DNA from 2 places in the Carnobacterium sp. FSL E2-0243 genome. Region 1 is predicted to be linked to the other one. Evidence: predicted binding sites of a transcription regulator. Region 1 holds the regulator's gene; the other holds the start of a gene.
The links. Region 1 encodes LexA, which represses DNA repair genes until DNA is damaged. Its sites were predicted from a motif close to CNAACANNTGTTNG; they were not measured.

Region 2: the regulator LexA is predicted to act here: its motif matches at 1,804-1,817, upstream of dinB (DNA polymerase IV).

Annotation. Positions count from the first base shown of each region.
Region 1 covers NZ_JBBOPM010000001.1:1,576,636-1,580,482, forward strand. The annotation lists gene MHI00_RS07395 (sunset domain-containing protein) at 1-845, opposite strand, end outside; gene MHI00_RS07400 (hypothetical protein) at 1,031-1,324, opposite strand; gene lexA (transcriptional repressor LexA) at 1,702-2,325, opposite strand; gene MHI00_RS07410 (DUF896 family protein) at 2,495-2,734, shown strand; gene tkt (transketolase) at 3,233-3,847, shown strand, end outside.
Region 2 covers NZ_JBBOPM010000001.1:1,465,491-1,469,337, forward strand. The annotation lists gene adhE (bifunctional acetaldehyde-CoA/alcohol dehydrogenase) at 1-459, shown strand, start outside; gene MHI00_RS06815 (metal-dependent transcriptional regulator) at 1,008-1,655, shown strand; gene dinB (DNA polymerase IV) at 2,082-3,212, shown strand; gene MHI00_RS06825 (metal-dependent hydrolase) at 3,414-3,847, shown strand, end outside.

The DNA of each region.
Region 1 (3,847 bases):
AACCATTGGACAACATTTGTCGTACGATCATAATAGGTGCTACCAGGAGTGTGATAAATGCCACTTTCGCTTCCTTTTATTAGTCCTTGTCCAGTTTCAACTTCTGCTGCTGTTTGAGCTTGTTGCTGTTCTTGTTCTTGAGCTATCCTAGCTTGTTCATCAGCAATTCTTTTTTCTTCCAGAGCTTTTTGTTCTTCTGCAATTTTACGTTCGGCCTCTAATTTTTCATTTGCAATTCTTTCTTTTTCTTTACTTTCAGATTCAGCTTTTTTTTGAGCTAGAGCTTCATTTGCTTCAACTGTATCCATTATTTTTATTAACCGGTTAGATAATTCTTTATTTTCATTAGTTAAAGCAACGACCAGAGTGTTCGCTTTATCGTAGCTAGCTCTAGTAGGTTTCCTTTCGGCTAATTTGACTGCATTAGTGGCAGTTTTTAATTCTTTAGCAAGTTTTTCTTTCTTTATTTTTTTAGCTTCTGCTTCTAATTTTTTTTGCTCAGCCTCTTTTTTTGAATAGGGCTTAACAGAAACTTTTTTAGAGTAGGTTTCTCCGTTTATTTTAACTTTTAAAGTGAATGCTTTTTTTTCTTTTGTTTTATTTTTTAAAGTTAGCGTAAATTTTCCTTTACTATCTGATTTTTCAGATTTAAACTTACCATAGTTGACTTTAGTCTTTTTCTTTGTAGTTCCAGATACTTTTGCTTCACCATTTTTGTTTGCTATTACAGTTGATTTTTCCACTGTAATAAAGTCATTTTTTGCTTCATCCGCATTGACAAAAGCAGGGAATAGTGAACCATTTAACAAGAATAGAAATACCAATACAACTTTTACATTTTTCACTTACATATCCTCCAATATTTTTAAGTGTAGTCTTTATTAGTTAAAGGCTCTAAAATATAGCATATCATAATAATGATTCCTATGCTAATGAATTTTTATTTATTTTTTAATTTCATATGTATTTAAAGAGTTCACATAAAAAAAAGCAAAAACCCACGAAAGGTTTTTGCTACAAGTTAATTAAATTAGGCTGTTTTTGTTTTAGGTTCGCGACCTAAGATAAATTCTAGTACAGTTAGTATGGCAAGTATACCAACAATGATGATAAACCAACTGGATGTTGTTACACCGAAGTCCCATGTATTATAAATCCAAATTACGACCAAGCTGTAAATCATTGATAGAATATTTAAAGCACCAAAAGCCCATAAATTTCCATTTTCTTTGTTGTTTAGATACATAGCACAAAGACCTACGCTTAAAACAATCCAAGCTACTTGTACTAATAAACTAAACCAATAAAACATAAATGCAACCATTAATAATTCCTCCTTAATAATAAAAATTTTGTTGAGCCGTCTAGGCCTGGCAGAAAAATAGGGAAATTTGATGTGACGCTTTTTGTCACCTCGAAATTTCATCTTTTTTCCGAAGGCCTGGTTCAAAAGAACTAGCCTTGATAAAAAGTTTGTTGAGCCGATTAGCTCTGGCAAAAAGATAGGAAAATACACACAAAGTATCTTTTTGCTTTGAGGGGATTTTATCTTCTTTTCGAAGAGTTGGTTCAAAAGAACTAGCCTTTATCTACACCATAAATTTTAGCACAAATACAAGAAGATACAAATGAAACGAATTGAAAACAAAAAAATAAAGCAAAAAGTGTGAGCTTTTTGCTTTATTTAGTGACTACATAGATTTAAGAAATATGGCTACGGTATAAACCGACAACTTTACCTAAAATACTAACTTCATTCAGGATAATTGGCTCTAAAGCATCATTTTCAGGTTGCAGACGATAGTGTGTTTTTTCTTTGTAGAATCGTTTGCATGTTGCTTCATCTTCATTGGTCATAGCAATAACAATATCACCATTATCTGCATTTGTTTGCTTACGAACAATGACATCATCTCCATCAAGTATGCCTGCATTAATCATACTTTCTCCACGAATTTTTAACATAAATAAAGATTCGGGATCATAACTCAGATGAGGTGGAATTGGAAAATAATCAATGGCTTCCTCAACTGCTAAAATTGGTTCACCAGCAGTAACAGTTCCTAATAAAGGAATTTTATCAGATGGAACACCTAATTTTGAAAGGCCTAAACTGGTTAATTCAATTGCACGAGGTTTACTAGGATCTCGTTGGATGTAACCATTTTTTTCTAAACGTGATAGATGTCCATGGACAGTAGATGTAGAAGAAAGTGAGACTGCAGTACCAATTTCACGAACAGTCGGTGGATAACCTTTTAACTGCACTTGTTCATGTATGTACTGTAGTACCTCGATTTGTCTTGATTCTGGTGTTTTACGCATAAAATAGTGCACCCCTTTTCTTTCTTAATTTCTTATCTATAGAATACCATAGATTGAAATGAAATTCAAACAGATGTTCGCTTTTGTGGAGAATTAAGCAAAGGAATATATTTTTTTGGTTTTTTTTGGTATAGTATGAAGAGAAGATAAGAGAGATGGAGTGATTAAAGTGTTAGAAAAAAATAAAATGAGTCGAATTAATGAACTAGCTAATAAAGCTAAAAAGGAAGGTTTGACTATAACTGAACAAGCAGAGCAAAAACAGTTACGTGAAGAATATTTAACAGCATTTCGCGGTGGGATGCGCCATCATATCGAAGGAATGAAGGTTGTTGATGATGAAGGAAATGATGTAACTCCTGAGAAGTTAAAAGATATTCAAAAAGAAAAAGGACTTCATGGTCGTTAATCCCTTGTTGTCTATTTGTATTTTTAAAAGAATTCAGATTGTTTTCTGAGTTCTTTTTTCTGTTTAAACAATAAATGGTTAATTTAATTTTATAAGCAGTGCTGTAATTTAATGATTTTTTAAATTAGCCAAAATTTACTTAAACGATAAAAAGCGGATTAAAGAAATCTAGGAAATAAATAGAGCAATGGCATGTATCGAAATTAAAAGAATCTAAAGAATAAGAAATATAAAATGCTTAATAGTAGTGAAAAATACCTAAATAAATTTTTGGACAAAATAAAGTGTTGTGAGAATTTTAAAACTAAATAGGAGCCAAATAGACCAATTGATTAAAATCTTCACATAAAAATAAAAAATAATATAAGTGAAAAATACCTAAAAATGAACGTTTAGTTGTTATTAAACGAAAAAACGATTAAATTCTTTGTAGAAAGCGTTGCACAAATACAAATAAAACAGTAGAATAAAGATATTAAAACCGAGAGGATGATTTAATTGTTCGATACAACTGACCAACTTGCAGTAAATACGATTAGAACACTTAGTATGGATGGAATTCAAAAAGCTAATTCTGGACACCCAGGCTTACCAATGGGGGCAGCTCCAATGGCCTATACACTTTGGACAAAGCATTTGAAAGTCAACCCTAAGAATTCAAGCTGGACGGATCGTGATCGTTTTGTGTTATCCGCTGGACATGGATCAATGCTTTTATATAGCATGTTACATCTATCTGGTTATGCGGTTACTATGGATGATTTAAAAAACTTCCGCCAATGGGATAGCAAAACACCAGGACATCCAGAAGTTCATCATACAGATGGTGTTGAAGCAACAACAGGACCACTTGGTCAAGGAATTGCTAATGCTGTAGGTATGGCAATGGCAGAAGCCCATATTGCAGCTACGTATAATAAAGAGGGACATACAATCGTTGATCATTTCACCTACGCTTTATGTGGAGATGGTGATTTAATGGAAGGTGTTTCTGCTGAAGCAGCAAGTATGGCAGGGCATTTAGAATTAGGTAAATTAGTCGTTCTTTATGATTCAAATGATATTTCATTAGATGGACCAACTTCTAAAGCATTTACAGAGAATGTTGGAAAA
Region 2 (3,847 bases), 110 kb from region 1:
GGTATGGCTTTTGCTAACGCATTCCTAGGAATTAACCATTCAATCGCTCATAAAATTGGTGGAGAATACAATATTCCTCATGGTCGTACAAACGCAATTCTATTGCCACATGTTATTCGTTACAATGCAAAAGATCCTTCTAAACATGCATTGTTCCCTAAATATGAATTCTTCCGTGCGGATGAAGACTATGCTGATATCGCTCGCTTCATGGGATTCAAAGGAAATACAACAGCTGAATTAGTTGAATCTCTAGTTCAAGAAATTATCAAATTAGGTAAATCATTGAATATTGATATGAGCTTGAAAGGTCAAGGTGTGACGCAAGAAACACTAGATACAACTGTTGATAACATGGCTGAATTAGCCTTTATGGATCAATGTACAACTGCAAATCCTAAAGAACCATTAATCAGTGAATTGCGCCAAATCATTATTGATTCATATATTGGTGAATAAGCGCTAATCATTTGGTAAAATAAATTGAATTAGCCTGTTAAACCTATCAGATGTCATCAAGACGCTGATAGGTTTTTCATTTTACTTAGCTAGAAAAATAAAGAATCAATGAATCCAATAAGAAAAACTTGAAAACAGCTTTGAATTTCGTTATGATTATAGGGAGCAAAAAATAAAAAGGTAATTATAATAAAAAAAGTTTGTTGAACCGTTTAACTCTGGCAGAAAAATAGGGAAATTTGATGTGACGTTTTTTGTCACCTCGAAATTTCATCTTTTTTCCGAAGAGTTGGTTCAAAAGAACTGGCCTAATAAAAAGTTTGTCGAGTCGGGGAGCTTTATTAAAAGCTTGCTGAGTACTACTCAGGGTCGGCTAAAGAATAGGAAAATGGGAGGAATGACGGTTTTTTGTCATTTTTACCATTTATCTTTTTTTCGAAGAGTTGGCTCAAAACAATTGGCCTAATAAAAAGTGTGTTGAGCCGAATAAATTTATAAGAAATAGCTCTATAAGTATGGCTATCTAGGCAAAAGAAAGGTGAGGCATAATGACGCCCAATAAAGAAGACTACCTAAAAATAATTTTTGAACTTGGTGGAGCCCATGCAAAAATTAATAATAAACAAATTGTGACTGGGTTAAACGTCTCGGCTGCTTCGGTTAGTGAAATGATGTCAAAATTATTAAAGGATGGCTATGTAGAACATACTCCTTATCAAGGTGTTCAGTTAACGGATGCTGGACTTTTAAAAGCAGGAATATTAATTAGAAAGCATCGTTTATGGGAAGTCTTTTTAGTAGAGCATTTAGGGTACTCATGGAATCAAGTTCATGATGAAGCCGAAGTTTTAGAACATGTTACTTCCGGAACATTGGCAGACCGCTTGGAAAATTATTTAGAATTTCCTGACATTTGTCCTCATGGTGGTGTGATTCCTGATAAGGATGGCACGATTGTAGAGCAAACATTGCCAACGTTGATTGAAGCCAAAGTGAACGAAATGATTGAATTAAAACGTGTTCTAGATGACCGTGAGTTATTAGATTATTTAGTTGCTGCGGGTTTGAAAATTGGAGACAGATGTAGCGTATATGAAGTTGGTGCGTATGAAGGACCTATTACCTTAATAAAAGATGATGAAAAAATTCAAATTAGTTATAAAGCAGCATGTAATATGTTTATACAAATTTTATAAAATGAAAACTAAATAGAAAGTGATTGCCCTTTTCTATAGTGCAAAAAGAGTTGTGAGTATCTCCAGGATATTTGTAACTCTTTTTTGTTATGTTCAAAATACCGAAAATCCAATAATTTTACAGTATTCAGTAGTATAACGCTTCAAAAGAACTCTTGTTCGTGTTATACTACTACTAAAAGTAGGTCAACTCTTCGGAAAAAAATACCTGGTAAAAATGACAAAAATCGTCATTCTTTACATTTCCTATTTTCTTGCCGAAGTTAACCGACTCAACGAGCTTTTTATTAGGCCAGCTCTTATGAGTCAACTCCTTGAGAAAAAGATAAAAATTCGAGGTGGCAAAGAGCGCCACATCAATTTTTCCTATTTTCTTGTCGGAGTTAACAGACTTAACGAGCTTTTTATTTAGGAGGTGTAGAAAGGATGGATGGTGTAATTCAATTTGCGGAACCTGTAAGAGATACTTCGCGAAAAATTATTCATGTGGATATGGATGCTTTCTATGCCTCTGTAGAGGAACGAGAAAATCCTGATTTAAAAGGTAAGCCTCTGGTTATCGCAAGACATCCAAAAGACAACGGGGGACGAGGTGTAGTGACAACGGCTAATTATGAAGCACGGAAATTTGGGATTCATTCGGCCATGAGTGCACAAAAAGCTTATGAACTTTGTCCACATGCTATTTTTGTTCCTGGTAGACATGAGCTTTATTCAGAAATATCAGCTGAAATTCGTGAAATTTTTAAACATTATACAGACTTAATTGAGCCGCTTTCTTTAGATGAAGCTTATTTAGATGTAACAGAGAATAAAAAAAATCTGAAAAGTGCGACTCAAATCGCCTATTTAATTCAAAAAGAAATATGGGAAACACTGCATTTAACTTGTTCAGCAGGTGTTTCATATAATAAATTTATTGCAAAACTAGCTTCTGATTACAAAAAACCAGCTGGAATCACTGTTATTCCACCAGAGAAGGCTTTAGACTTTTTAAAAGCTTTAGAGATTGGGAAGTTTTATGGAGTTGGGAAAAAAACTGCTGAAAAAATGTATGAACGAAATATTTTTAATGGTGCTGATTTATATAAGCTTAGTGAATTAGAACTCATTCATCTTTTTGGTAAAATGGGCTATTCTTTATATCGTAAGGTACGAGGGATTGATAACTCAGCAGTTCAACCTTCAAGGGAGCGGAAGTCTGTGGGACGTGAACATACTTATGGAACCCCCTTAACGACGGAAGAAGAGGTATTATCAGAACTTCGTTTTTTAGCTGGAAAAGTTCATAGTTCATTAACACGTAACCAAAAACATGGGAAGATTGTCGTTTTGAAGTTACGAAATACGGACTACGAAACAATGACGAAAAGGATTAGTTTGCCTGCTTATGTCAAGGGTAGTGAGGAAATTTTTTTTCACGCTAGAAATTTGTGGGAAGAAGTTGGATCGCTAGACAAAGGAATTCGTTTAGTGGGTATTACCATAACTGGTTTAGATCCAATTACTTTTGAAAATATTATTTTACCTTTGTGGGATAAGAATAAGTTTTATTAGTTTATTTTTTTAGGTTATCTTCTTGTTTTATAAATAACTAAGAGATTGATAAAGTTTAAATTCCTTTATCAATCTCTTAGTTATTTTTTTATTCTGTATGAATCGTATATAGCGACTTGTAATTCAAGAAAAACAACGCTATAATTAATTAATACTAATACAGTTTTAACATTGTATTATAACATACAGGAGGGCTTAAAAATGAAGATATCATGGCATGGACAGTCTTGTATAAGAATTATAACCAATACAGATCAAACAATTTTATTTGATCCTTATATTACAGGAAACCCAACCAGTGATTTAAATGCTGAAACAGTTGAGGCAGACGTCATTATTATAACCCATGCTCATAATGATCATATCGGGGATACAGAAGCCATTGCGAAACGTACGAATGCATTAATTATTGCAAATGTAGAAATAGCCAACTACTTTTCTAACAAAGGCTATCGAACTCACGGAATGCAAATGGGTGGAAAACACCAATTTGATTTTGGTTTGATTAAAATGACCCCTGCGATTCATGGCTCAACTTATGAAATTGATGGACTCCAGTTAACTTTAGGATTAGCAGCTGGAATCATTTTATCAATAGAAAATAAAACATTTTATCATGCTGGTGATACAGCTTT